DNA from 2 places in the Volucribacter amazonae genome. Region 1 is predicted to be linked to the other one. Evidence: riboswitches for the same ligand, from Rfam matches in the RefSeq annotation. Region 1 holds a riboswitch; the other holds the start of a gene.

The links. A riboswitch is a leader RNA that binds a small molecule or an ion and turns the genes downstream of it on or off. The one in region 1 is predicted to bind lysine.
Region 2: another riboswitch for lysine. It lies ahead of lysC (lysine-sensitive aspartokinase 3); the one in region 1 lies ahead of A6A20_RS00920 (Na+/H+ antiporter NhaC family protein).

The regions. Positions count from the first base shown of each region.
Region 1 covers NZ_LWID01000001.1:184,856-192,193, forward strand. The annotation lists gene tyrA (bifunctional chorismate mutase/prephenate dehydrogenase) at 41-1,159, opposite strand; gene A6A20_RS00915 (3-deoxy-7-phosphoheptulonate synthase) at 1,156-2,217, opposite strand; gene A6A20_RS00920 (Na+/H+ antiporter NhaC family protein) at 2,408-3,940, opposite strand; lysine riboswitch at 4,025-4,202, opposite strand; gene A6A20_RS00925 (H-NS family histone-like protein) at 4,448-4,846, shown strand; gene purU (formyltetrahydrofolate deformylase) at 4,917-5,753, shown strand; tRNA gene A6A20_RS00935 (tRNA-Leu) at 5,978-6,063, shown strand; gene A6A20_RS00940 (hemocin immunity protein) at 6,267-6,608, opposite strand; gene A6A20_RS00945 (sulfurtransferase TusA family protein) at 6,705-6,929, opposite strand; gene A6A20_RS00950 (YeeE/YedE family protein) at 7,051-7,338, opposite strand, start outside.
Region 2 covers NZ_LWID01000001.1:1,978,128-1,985,465, forward strand. The annotation lists gene A6A20_RS09475 (aminodeoxychorismate synthase component I) at 1-240, opposite strand, end outside; gene A6A20_RS09480 (LysR family transcriptional regulator) at 301-1,209, opposite strand; gene epmA (elongation factor P--(R)-beta-lysine ligase) at 1,525-2,493, shown strand; gene bacA (undecaprenyl-diphosphate phosphatase) at 2,533-3,336, shown strand; tRNA gene A6A20_RS09495 (tRNA-Asp) at 3,524-3,600, opposite strand; gene dnaQ (DNA polymerase III subunit epsilon) at 3,698-4,477, opposite strand; gene rnhA (ribonuclease HI) at 4,531-4,998, shown strand; gene lysC (lysine-sensitive aspartokinase 3) at 5,023-6,375, opposite strand; lysine riboswitch at 6,461-6,672, opposite strand; gene A6A20_RS09515 (diaminobutyrate--2-oxoglutarate transaminase) at 7,023-7,338, shown strand, end outside.

The sequences.
Region 1 (7,338 bases):
TAGGCTATTTGTCATAATAAAAAATCTAATAAATTAGATATTATCTAAAATCATTTGCCTGCTTTAATAAATTACGGCTTTCTTTCATAAAGAGTTCAGAATAATCGCCAAACCATTGATGTACTTTTTCAAATGCCTTAATAAAACCTTGTTTATCCCCTTGTTCAAAGAATGTTAAGCTTTCATCATAACTATCACGTAATGATTTAATCACCGCTAAATTTTCAGGTTTATCCATAATAATATCCGCATATAAACTGGCATCTTGAGCAAATAAACGTCCAATCATTGCTAATTCCAAACGATAAATCGGCGAGGAAAGGGCTAATAATTGGGCTAACTCAACAGGTTGTTGTGAAAGATGCAAACCATTAGCAAAGGTAGCAAAATGACGTAACGCTTGGATATAAGTCATACTATGATCATGCTCTTTGGCATCAACAGGATAAATAATTGCTCCCCAAATGGCAATTTGATCTATAAGCCATTGATAACGTTCGGCAAATCGCCCATCACAACGAGCTACTACTTGTTTTACCATACTTGGAATATCAGGTCCAAACATAGGGTGCAACCCCACTACTGCCCCTTGATGTATGCTCAACATTTTGGCTAAAGGAGCAGATTTTACCGAGGTTAAATCTGTTAATAACATATTTTCCGTTAAGTAAGGCTGCAAACGATCGAGGGTTTCAAGGGTTTTGGCAATAGGCACAGACACCACCACCACATCAGCATTAGCTAGAATTTGTTCGGCATTTTGCCAATCTTCTCGCCCTAATAAATCCACTTGATAACCTGATAAGCGGAAATAATGGGCAAATAATCCACCGAGTTTGCCTCTTCCGCCAACAATCACTATTTTTTGAATAGCTGGATTGAGTTTTTTAAAACCATAATGGTTTTCATTAGTATAGGACTCTCGCATAATACGGCGTAGAATATCTTCAATAAGATCAGGTGGCACACCAAGTTTTTCAGCCTCTTGTCGCCTTGCCTTAAGCATATCCGCTTCACGTTCTGGTACATAAATGGGCAATCCCTGCTGATGCTTGACTTCGCCAACTTTACTCACTAAGGTTAAACGTTTTGCTAATAGTTGTAATAAGGCTTGATCGGTCTGATCGATTTCATCGCGTAATGCTTTAAGTGCGGTCATTTTTTATCCTTTTTTGCTAATTTAGAAGCAATATTGCGTAATAAGGTTTCAGTTGTTTGCCAGTCAATGCAAGCATCAGTAATAGAAACGCCATATTTCATTTGAGTAACAGGTTGCTCAGCACTTTGATTACCTGCATAAAGATGACTTTCTAACATTAAGCCGATAATTGATTGATTACCATTAACAATTTGTTGTACAGCATCTTCTGCCACAAGAGGCTGGCGGCGATAATCTTTATTGGAATTACCATGACTACAATCAATCATAATGGCTTGCTCTAATCCTGCATTAGCTAATTCAATTTCACATTGTGCCACAAATTCCGCTTGATAATTAGGAATTTTTCCACCACGCAAAATAACATGCCCATCTGGATTACCTTCTGTATGCAATAAATTCACTTGTCCTTGCTGATTAATGCCAATAAAACTATGCCCCATAGATGCCGCTTTCATAGCATTAATCGCGGTGGCTAAACTTCCGTCAGTACCGTTTTTAAAACCCACCGCCATAGACAATCCTGAGGCTAATTCACGATGTGTTTGCGATTCTGTGGTGCGAGCCCCTATGGCTGACCAGCTAAATAAATCTGCCATATATTGTGGGGTAATGGGATCAAGTGCCTCTGTGGCTAATGGCAAGCCTAATTCGGCTAACTCAATTAATAATGCACGAGCAATATGTAAACCATGCTCTACATCAAAAGAACCGTCAATTTTAGGATCATTAATCAACCCTTTCCAGCCCACTGTGGTACGAGGTTTCTCAAAGTAAACTCGCATTACAATGTAAAGATTATCTGACAATTCAGTGGCAAGTTGAGCCAATTTTTTACCATATTCAATGGCAGCTTGAGGATCGTGAATAGAACAAGGCCCAACCACCACTAATAACTTATCCTGTTGTTTATGAATAATCTTAGCAATATCTTGACGTGATTGCTGAATTTGTTGGCGTAGCTCTGGGGATAATGGCAATTTTTGCTTGAGTTCATAAGGGGTTACTAAAACTTTTTCATCAATAATATGTACATTATGCAAGCTATCTTTATTCATTTTTCACTCCATTAATACCGTTGTTCTTGTTGTAAAATAATAATTACACTAAATGTAATAAATATAATACATTATAATTTAAAAAAGGCAATGGGGAATAACTATACTATAAAATGAATAAAGAATATTTTAGAAAATTGCACCGCACTTAATAAAAAACCTGCCAATTAGCAGGTTTTTTATCGTTACATTAAATTTGTTTCTTTCTACAAAGTAGAATAAGAATAGTAAAAACTATGGCTGTGGCAATAAAAGCATATAACATTGAAGAAGTAAAACCAATCACCAAATAGCCTACCACAGTAGATAGCGCCACTAACATAGCATAAGGTAATTGTGTAGTAACATGATCCATTAAACCACATTTTGCCCCAGTAGAAGAAAGAATGGTGGTATCCGAAATAGGCGAACAATGATCGCCACAAACCGCCCCTGCCATTACCGCAGATAAACAAGGGAGCAATAATTCAGGCGCTGCATTCGCCGCAATAGCTGCCGCTATCGGCAACATAATCCCAAAGGTTCCCCAACTTGTTCCTGTGGCAAATGCCATTGCGGTAGCAAGTACAAACAATAAGGCCGGCAATAATTCTATGGCAAAATTGCCTGAAACAAGGGTGGATAAATATTCCCCTGTTTTCATATCCCCTACTACATTATTAATTGTCCAAGCAAAAAATAAAATTAAAATTGCCCCTGACATTGATTTCATACCTAAAACCCAAGCACGAAAATAAGTGGCAATATCAACATGGCGTCCTGCTATAATACAAAGGGTTAATACAACTAAAGCACTTACCCCACCAAATACTAAAGAAATCCCAACAGTGGTATTTTCAAACGCACCTAGCACACTAAAAGGTTTTCCTTCTGCACTAAGAACTTGGTTACCTGTATAGAGCATCATAAAAACCGTCGCAACAATTAAGGTAACAATAGGAAACACTAAATTACGCATTCTCCCTGTTACCATAATCTCTTCATTGTCATCATTATTTTTCGCTAATGCTGCTTGCTCATGCCTTGCCATTGAACCTATATCAATGGAAAAATATGCTACTAAGAAAACCATAATAATGGAAAAAATAGCGTAATAGTTCATCACACTCATCGCCATAAATGCGCCTATCGGAGAATATTCGGTAATAGAATAAGTGGCTAATAATCCTGCGATTAGGGTAATAATATAAGCTCCCCAACTAGATACAGGCATTAATACACACATTGGTGCGGCGGTTGAATCCAAAATATAAGCAAGTTTAGCACGAGATACCTTAAATTTATCAGTAACAGGACGAGCAATAGCGCCAACCGCTAAACTATGGAAATAATCATCAATAAAGGTAACAAATACTAATGATGCAGCCATTAATTTTGCCCCTCGCCGTCCTTTTATGCGTTTTTTTGCCCAATTTGCAAAGGCTTGATTACTGCCTGATACAGTAAAAAGTGCGGTCAATATTCCCAATAATAATAGAAAAATTAAAATATTAATATTATCGGCGTTTAATCCCTGTGCCTCTACATCATAAACTAAGGATAAAATATTCTCTTTAAGATAAATTAAAGAAGTAAGCAAATGACCACCGCCGAGCATTAACGCCCCAACCAGAATACCAATACTTAATGAAAAAATAACTTTACGTGTAACAATCGCCAAACTCAGTGCCAATAACGGCGGAATAATTGACCATATTGACGTAGAATAATTAATAAGTTGCATGACCTCTACCTAAATATAAAAAATAAGGGAGATCTACTGAATGAAATAATCAAATTGATTATAACAGGTCGGTTAATTGAACCACCTAACAGTAGCGCTCCATAGTGAACATAAACATACTATGGCAGTGACGTACCTTTCAATAACGCCCCCAACCAATCAAAATGACTTTTGATTGATTTCGGCAAATATTCCTTTCTTTTTTCCTCATTGCTATCCGCTCAGAAAAAATACTTATAACATTTGCGCCTCTACATATGCGGAAGTGCTAAGATTACGATAATCTTCATCAAATGACAATAGAAATTATTGATTAATCTGATATGCTAAATATTCATTGTTCCTCCTATTATAAAAAGACAACTTTTCATTATTCCATTTAATTTAGATCTAATTAGTTAAGCAATATAAGATAAATTAATCCTAAATAAGCATATTTTTATTGCCTATTATAATTATTATAATTATAATTGCTTAGCGTAATGAATAAATCATAGGAGGAATTTTATGTCTGACGTATTAAAAACACTTACTAATATTCGTAGCTTACGAGCTTTAGCCCGTGAACTTTCTTTAGAAGAATTAAAATCTATTTTAGAAAAATTAACTTTAGTGGTAAAAGAAAAACATCAAGAAGCCGCTGAATTACAAGCCAAAGAACAACAACGCTTAGAAAAATTAGAAAAATATAAAGAATTATTACAGCAAGATGGTATTAATGCTGAAGATTTGATTGAATTATTAGGTGGCGAAACACCTAAACGTAAAAAAAGAGAACCAAAACCAGCTAAATACCAATACGAAGAAAATGGCATTGTCAAAACTTGGACTGGTCAAGGAAGAATGCCTAGAGTCATCAAACAAGCCGTAGATGCTGGAAAATCCTTATCTTCTTTTGAAATTTAATCCATAAAATCTTTGACAATAAAACCCATAATATATGGGTTTTATTGTTTTTATTCGGAAAAATAACATTATGATTGAAAATAAAATTTTATTAACTGATTGCCCAGATGATAAAGGTTTAATCGCCAAAATAACCAATATTTGTTATAAACATCAATTAAATATTCTACATAATAACGAATTTGTTGATTTTGAAACCAAACACTTTTTTATGCGTACCCAATTACAAGGTATTTTTAACGAACAAACCTTATTAGAAGATCTTAATCTTGCTCTCCCACAAGGTACAAATTGCCGACTAATTAGTAAACAAAAGAAACGCATTGTAATTTTAGTTACCAAAGAAGCTCATTGCCTTGGCGATATATTAATGAAAAATTATTATGGTAGCTTAAATGTTGAAATTGCTGCGGTCATTGGTAATCACGATACATTAAGATCATTAGTAGAAAAATTTGATATTCCATTCTTCTGCATTAGTCATCAAAATCTCACACGTGTTGAACACGACAAATTATTAGCTGATAAAATTGATGAATATTCGCCTGATTATATTGTATTGGCTAAATATATGCGTGTGCTTAATCCTGAGTTTGTAAGCCGTTACCCTAATCGTGTCATTAATATTCATCATTCTTTCTTACCTGCCTTTATTGGTGCTAAACCTTATCATCAGGCTTATGAAAGAGGAGTAAAAATTATTGGGGCAACAGCACATTTTATTAATAACGAATTAGATCAAGGCCCAATTATTTTGCAAAATGTCATCAATGTTGATCATACCTATAATGCAGAAGCTATGATGAAAGCGGGCAGAGATGTAGAAAAAACCGTCTTAAGTAAAGCATTAGATCTTGCCTTACAAGATAGAATTTTTGTTTTCCAAAATAAAACCATTGTTTTTTAATTATAGTCGTTTCAATTTAAAATAAGACAAGACGGTACGCCGAAGACAGTACAAAAAGTACAATAAGGCGTACCAACACCGTATTATTTTAAAGTAGGACGATTATAATAAATCCAGTCTAATCTACTGGCTTAAATACTGCTGAAATTTAATGCAATTAAATAACTTACTTCATTTTTTTCTTGCAATCATCACTTACCACTGTATAATCACTGCCATTAATTGCCTGGGTGGCGAAATTGGTAGACGCAGCGGATTCAAAATCCGCCGTTGAATAAACGTGTCGGTTCGAGTCCGACCCTAGGCACCATTTATAATAAAATTATCCTTTCATAATCCTCTAAAAGCAAAAGTCTTTTTTACACATTTGAAATGTTTAATATCTCGATAAATTATAATCGTAAAATAAAAATTTATTTCATATAAATAAAAGCAAAAAAACACACCGCACTTTTGTATAAGGTAAAACCAATTATAGTAAACTAATACTATTTTTTAATTCTATTCACTCCTCTACTCTATCAACCTTTGCTGACAGAGAGCAATAAAAAATTCAATATCTTCTGAGTCATAACCCAAAATTTTACCAATTTCTCGTTCTCGCTCGGGATCAAATCCCGATATTCCTATTAAAGAGGAAAGATGTTCGGCTTGTTGACGATATTCTTCCTTAAATACGATGGTATAAAAACCATTAGGCGGGCAATAATATTTCTCAATAGTAGAAAAATAACGACTTTCAATATAAGTCAACATTTCATCAGGAATAATGCCATCAAAAAACAGCGCTACTTGTTTTTTGCCTTGTAACATTAATTGTAATTCAATACCCTCGTGAGGACCGATTTTTGCCATATTATTTCCTTAAATCAACCTGTAGAGCCATTATCTTTAAAATAGTAAAAATCCCTCTTATTAAGAGGGATAATCATCAATAATAATATGTTGTTATTATGCCTTTTTTATTACAATCTCCCAAGTAGCATCACCAATTTGAGCAAAATGAATAACAGGATAATCATTTTCGGCAGCCCAACGAGGTAAATTTTCAGTAGCTTCTGCACAAGTAAATTGTATCGCTAATTCATCGCCAATTTGTAACTCAACAATTTTTTTCTTAGCTTGCATTAATGGGTAAGGGCATAAATGCCCTTTGGTATCTAATTCATAACGCATAATTTTCTCCTCTTGGTTATGATACAGTCGTTTAATTTAAAATAAGACGGCGATACACTGAAATACAGTACAAATCGTACAACAAGACATACCAACGCCATATTAATTTAAAATGGGGCAACTATAACTTTTGTGGGCGGACATAAACAAAATAGCTCATTGCCCAAACACCTAACATAATAAAAAATAAAGAAATCCAGCCTTTACTACTCATTACCGCCGTTGCTGTTAAACCGTTGCCAATGGTACAGCCGCCAGCGAGAGACGCACCAATGCCCATAAATAAGCCGCCAATTACACTATTTCTTACAGTAGCCAAATCTGGTAAACGCCATTTAAACTCACTACTCCCTTTAGCGGCAAGGTATGATCCTATTAGAATACCAAGTACTAAAAATACGCCCCAATT
Region 2 (7,338 bases), 1.8 Mb from region 1:
TAAATAGGTATTGCCAAATTGCAACTGTTGCTGAACTTGCTGAAAGCCTTGTTGATAAGTGTAATAGTCCAGTGGTGTTTTGCTAAAACGGACTGGGGTAGGAATTTGCACTTGCCAATCCAGATTATGATAACCCTGTATATCAAAATAAATGCCTTGTTGATGTGCTTGCTCACAAGGCACAATCAAAGGAGCTTGCTGTTCAAAATCAATTAAAAAGAAATAAGGTGGTTTTATCATCACACAATAAGAATGAAAAAAGAAACAGGGCGATATTATAATCAAAAAATGGGTTTCTGACTATGAATGTGGCTTATGACTAAAGGCTTTTAGCAAAGAATCAAAAATATAATTTTCCACACTGGAATAATTATTTTTCTTTAAGCGACAAAGGGTAACGATCCAAGGAATGGGATTTTTGATTTTACGGCAAACAAAATCAGGCGAGGCATATTGTTTAGCAATGGGGTAAGGCAAAATGGTTAATAAATCTTTATTAATTTTGGCGGAATTAAGCAAAAAATCCCAAGAACTTGATTGTAAAATAATTTGTGGATAAATGTTATGAGTTTCAAAGGCTTCAGTGAGTTGATGATAAATCATAAAGGTATTATCAAAGATCGCCATTTTTTGGGTATGTAAATCCTGCCAATGAATATATTCTTGGTTAGCAAGTTTATGCTCAGGTGAACAAAAAACGGCTAGCTCTGAATGATGAATGACAAAGGAATCAATGATATTTTTGGAGATACGTTCGGGGTAAAGTAATGAAGCAAAATGAATATTTTCCAGTAACAGTTCATTTTTTAAGATAAATGCTCCTTGCTCTTTGATCGTGAAATTGATTGCTGGGTTATTTAAAATCAATTTTGGCATAGTTTCAGAAAAAATCACTGACAGCACCAAAGGGGGAATACCAATGACAATATTACCAGTGAGTTGCGTGGTGCTTTGATGCAAATTTTTGTGCATTTGATTATATTTGAGCAAAATCTCTTTGGCATCACGATAATAATTTTCCCCCACATAAGTTAATCCTACAATCCGCCCTTGAGCACGTTTGAATAATGCCACATTTTCCCGTTGTTCAAATTCAGTAATCATCATACTCAATGCTGGTTGAGAAATATACAGATGTTGTGAAGTACGACTTAAATTGAAATCATTATCTACAATGGCGACAAAATAACGTAAATGTCTAATATCCATTGTTTTTCCTTGTGAGCAAATAAGAAATTTGGGCTATTTTGCCATAGAATGTGTTTGATGAGGGAGTTTTTTTATCGTCTTTTAATAAGGCTATTGTAAAGTGCGGTCTATTTTCAATTTATTTTATAGTCATTTCACTTTAAAATGATACAGCGTTGGTACGCCTCGCCTTACTACTTGTACTGTCTTCGGCGTGCCGCCTTGTCTCATTTTAAATTGAAACGACTATATTAATAGCTTACCCATAGCACTTACATTTTGGTTATATTGATTTTTCCGCTAAAATAGCCACATTTTTTACTTGGAATAAATATTATGAATGAAATTCAATGGAAGCCCTCCGCCCCTATAGAGAATTTATTGGCGAGGGCAAAGATTATTGCGGAAATTCGGCGTTTTTTTACTGACCGAGGTTTGCTTGAAGTTGAAACCCCTGTACTTAGCGAATTTGGGGTAACCGATGTGCATTTATCTACGTTTAGCACAAATTTTATTGCCCCTTTTGGTGAACAGACTAAGCCATTATGGTTAATGACAAGCCCAGAATATCATATGAAACGCTTGTTAGCCGCAGGAAGTGGCCCTATTTTTCAGCTTTGTCGGGTATTTCGTAATGAAGAGGCGGGAAGTAAGCATAATCCAGAATTTACTATGTTGGAATGGTATCGCCCTTATTTTGATATGTATCGTTTGATTAATGAAGTGGATGATCTACTCCAACAAATTTTAGATTGCGAGCCAGCGGAAAGTTTTAGCTATCAATTTGTTTTTCAACAATATGTAGGGCTTGATCCCCTCTCGGCGGAAAAATCAGAATTATTGGCTAAAGCTCAAGAATATGGTTTACAAACCTCTGTTGATGAATCAAGAGATACGTTATTGCAATTTTTATTTAGTGCGGTAGTTGAGCCTAATATTGGTTTAGAACGCCCCATGGCGGTGTATCATTTCCCTGCCAGCCAAGCGGCATTGGCACAGGTCAGTTCCGAAGATCATCGTGTTGCCGAACGCTTTGAGTTTTATTACAAAGGGCTAGAATTAGCCAATGGGTTTCACGAATTAACGGATAGTAAAGAACAGTTGAGCCGTTTTGAACAAGATAATCGCCAACGGCAAAAATTGGGCTTATCCCCACAAAAAATAGATTATCGTTTTATTGCCGCCTTGCAAGCAGGTATGCCGAATTGTGCAGGTGTGGCGTTAGGGGTAGATCGATTATTAATGATTGCATTAAATGCAACGGATATTAAACAAGTGCTTACTTTTGGTATTGATAACGCATAAAAAGTGCGGTGGTTTTTTTAATTATTTTTTGAGGAAATTATGTCTGAATTATTAATTGCATTGATTTTAGGAATTGTGGAAGGGTTGACCGAGTTTTTACCTGTATCTTCCACAGGGCATATGATTATTGTGGGTCATTTGTTAGGTTTTGAGGGCGATAAGGCGGCTACATTTGAGGTCATTATTCAGTTAGGTTCTATTTTGGCGGTGGTGGTAGTGTTTTGGCGTAAAATGTTTGGCTTAATTGGCATTCATTTTGGGCAAAAACAAGATAAAAACCAACCGCACTTAACCTTAATACATATTATTTTAGGCATGATTCCAGCGGTCGTTTTGGGGCTGATTTTTCATAGCAAAATAAAAAGTTTATTTAGCCCTGAAATGGTAATGTATGCCTTGGTCGCAGGGGGGATTTTGTTATTACTGGCGGAAAAATATCGCCCTCAAGTGAGTGCTAGCACCTTAGATCAAATGAGCTATAAACAAGCCTTTGCTATCGGTTTGTTTCAATGTTTAGCCTTATGGCCTGGCTTTTCTCGTTCAGGGGCAACCATTTCAGGAGGATTATTAATGGGAGTAGGACGCCAAGCTGCCGCTGAATATTCTTTTATTTTGGCAGTACCTATGATGATGGGCGCGACAGTGCTAGATTTATATAAAAGTCTTGATTTCCTTAGTCTTGCGGATTTACCTATGTTTGCAGTTGGCTTTGTAACTGCTTTTATTGTGGCATTAATAGCGATTAAAACCTTCCTAAATATCATCAAAAAAATCTCTTTTGTGCCATTTGCTATTTATCGTTTTGTGGTAGCCATTGCGGTGTATTTTGTGTTTATTCACTAAGTATTACACTTTAATGTGAGCAAATTAGCTAAATATAGTCGTCCTATTTTAATTTGAAACCACTATGAAAATATTGAATTTGCTCACGAAATTTTTTGGCAACAATAGAAACTATTTCCAAATATTGAGGTTTTCTTAGCGGAGAGTTTGATATTAAATTGATATGAAGAAAGATTATTGGAATAATTGGCGGAATGGACGGGACTCGAACCCGCGACCCCCTGCGTGACAGGCAGGTATTCTAACCAGCTGAACTACCACTCCGCTTTGTGTGGTGCATAATAATTGGGATTAGCTTGAGCGTCAACCTCTTTTTTATTTGTTTTCTATAAATTTGCGTTAACTGATTAGGAAATAAACATCAATGCCGTTTTTGTTCATCTTGTTGGCATAAAGTCCATAAGCATTTATCGCCACTTTTCTTATTAATCAATGTTAAATATTTTTGGTGGGCTAAAAGTTCTTCTTCTGTTGGGGCAAGGCATTTTAGTTGATGCTGTTGTGTTGCATTATTGATTTGGGTTTGTTGTTTATCCTCAATATTTTCTAAGGGTTGAGATTCATCAATGATATTTTCATCAAATAAACTGGTTTGCCCCCCTGTCATAGTGAGATAAACATCAGCTAAGATTTCCGCATCGAGTAATGCTCCATGTAGGGTACGTTTACTATTATCAATGGCAAGGCGATCGCAAAGTGCATCTAAGTTATTGCGTTTACCCGGGAACATTTGGCGAGCCATTTGTAGCGTATCCGTTACTTTGCAGATTTGCTCTGTTTTGATATTTTTGCCTAGTTTGCTAAATTCATAATCCATAAAGCCCACATCAAAGGGAGCATTGTGAATTAATAATTCCGCACCTTGAATAAATTCTAAAAATTCATCGGCAATTTCTGCAAAAGGCGGTTTATCCGCTAGCATTTCATCAGTAATACCATGGACTTTTACTGCCTCAGGATCAACGGGACGATCGGGTTTGATATATACATGAAAGGTTCTGCCAGTATAACGGCGATTGATAATTTCTACTGCTCCAATTTCAATAATGCAATGCCCTTCATAATGAGCACCTAATTGGTTCATACCTGTGGTTTCAGTATCCAGTACAATTTGTCGTTGCGTATTAATTTCTAGGTTCATAATAAATTTTGCGTTATGATCGGAATTATTGATGGTTATTGTAACAAATATTTATGCAAAAAAAGATTGAAATTTTTACTGATGGTTCTTGTTTAGGTAATCCCGGTGCTGGTGGAATAGGGGTATTGCTACGTTATCAACAACATGAAAAAGAACTTTCTCAGGGCTATTTTGTTACCACCAATAACCGTATGGAATTGTTGGCTGTTATTGAGGGTTTAAAATGTTTAAAGCAACCTTGTGCTGTGGATTTATATTGTGATAGTCAATATGTGAAAAATGGGATAACACAATGGATTTTTAATTGGAAAAAGAAAAATTGGCGAACCAGTAATGGAAGTGCGGTTAAAAATCAGGATTTATGGATCTTATTGGATCAGCTTGTGCAACAACATCAGGTAAATTGGCATTGGGTTAAGGGGCATGCAGGCCATAGCGAGAATGAACGCTGTGATCTATTGGCTAAACAAGGGGCAAAAAATCCTAGTTTAGAAGATAAGGGCTATCAAGCAGAAACCTAATTGCCCTTATTTCTGTTCTATTATTTAAGCAAATAATGCTTGATGTAATTTGCTTACAATATCGTCCGCTTGGCTACCATTCACTAGCATACAAATGTTATTCGTACTTGCACCATAGCTGATCATTCTCACATTGTAATCTTCCAAGGCTGTGAAGATTTGTTTGGCTACCCCTGCGGCAATATGTAAATCATTACCAATTAAGGCAACTAACGCCAAGCCAGTATCTACTTTAACATTGCAAAGCTCACTTAACTCGGTAATTAAAGCGTTAGATAATAATTCTGCACCTGAAGAGGCTGAACCTGTTTTGTCTAAGGTCAAGGCAATGCTTACTTCGGAGGTGGTAATGGTATCTACGGAAATTTTATGTTTAGCTAAAATGCTAAAGACTTTTGCCAGAAAACCTTGAGCGTGTAGCATACTTAGGCTAGATAAGGTTAATAAGGTTTGCTCTCGGCGTAATGCAATAGCACGGAAAGTTGGGCGTAAATGTGGATCTCTTGTTACCCAAGTACCGCCTTGTTCAGGTGCTTTACTTGAGCCAACATAGACAGGAATATTGCTGCGTACCGCAGGTAATAAGGTTGCTGGGTGTAAAACTTTTGCGCCAAAGGTTGCCATTTCTGCAGCTTCGGCAAAGCTAATGGTTTCAATACGTTTAGCCGCCGAGGTAATACGTGGATCGGTGGTATAAATACCTGCTACATCTGTCCAAATTAATACATCTTTGGCTTTTAAGACTTCTGCTAATAATGCAGCAGTATAATCCGAGCCACCACGCCCTAAGGTAGTTGTTTTGCCCATATCATCACGTCCAATAAATCCTTGGGTAATGACTAATTCACCATTTTCCACTAAAGGTTTTAAGACTTGATCACAATTCTGTTGGGTTTTTTCATCGTTTGGTGCGGCTTTACCAAAATGACTATCCGTTGCTACTACTGAACGTACATCAAGCCAGCTAGCGGTATGACCTAAATCGCGTAATACCTCCACAAAAATCAGTGAAGACATCATTTCGCCATGGCTAATTAGTTCATCGGTTAAAGCGGAAGATGTTGCTAAGCTTGCCGCTTCAGATAAGGATTGAATACTGGCAAGCAATCGGTCAATTTCTTCTCGAATGACACTTGGATTTTTCAATTTATCAAGAATGGCATATTGAATTTGGCGAATTTTAGCAAAACATTGTTCACGCTGTTCGGTATCACAACCTTTAGCAAGTTCAACTAATAAATTAGTGATTCCAGCAGAAGCAGAAAGTACGACTACTCGTGTATTTGGATCGGCAATAACAATTTTCGCTGAGGCTTGCATTGCTTCATAATCGGCAACACTAGTACCACCAAATTTAGCAACAGAATAATTGGACATAGATGATTCCTTTAAACAAGTAAAATAAGTTAAGAGAATATTCAGAGAGGTAAGCAAACGCAGAAAGACAATAATATGCAAGTATCATTGTAGAAGCGCTCCATTTACACTTTTATTTATGGCAAATGACAGCCTCAGAGATTCAACCCTAAAGGCCGATAACTATTTGTTCGGACAAAATAGTTATCTCGGCGAACACTCCCCTGATTATTTTTTACTAAATTAAATTGTTGATTTAATTTATTGATCCCGAAATCTAAAAAATAACTGCCTGAGTAACGCACCTCTTCTGTGGTCTATACAAATAACGTTAAACGGATTTTTTGTCAATCAAAAATTAAAATTTATGATGTTAAATTGAAACGTCTATACATGAAACGATGATAATAGCTTTCAAGTATAAAAAATTAACTCATCGCCCCTAAAAGCATTTCCCTTATTGTTAAAAAAAGGGTACTATTGCCCGCTCATTTTTATTAAGCAACCTTAGCTTAAAAAATGATACATAAAAAAGCTGAAACGCTTTTTTTAATAAGTAGCGAGTCAATGCCCCATGGCATCTTATTGTTTTATCGAATAAGAAAGCTTAGGCTTTCCGCAAGGCAGCGACTTATTTTTTTCACCTCAAATTTAGAAGGTTATGAATAATGACAACAACTCCTGTCATGCCAATTAATCAGGCAACAAACGACTATTATTTATCTCGCCAAAACAAAATGGAATCCAATGTACGCAGTTATCCTCGTAAATTGCCTTTAGCTATTGCAAAAGCACAAGGTTGCTGGGTAACTGATGTTGAAGGTAATGAATATCTTGATTGTTTAGCGGGGGCGGGGACTTTAGCGTTAGGGCATAATCATCCAGCGATTATTCAAGCTATTCAAGATGTATTAGCTAGCGGTTTACCTTTACATACACTTGATTTAACTACGCCGTTAAAAGATGCTTTTACTGAAGAATTAT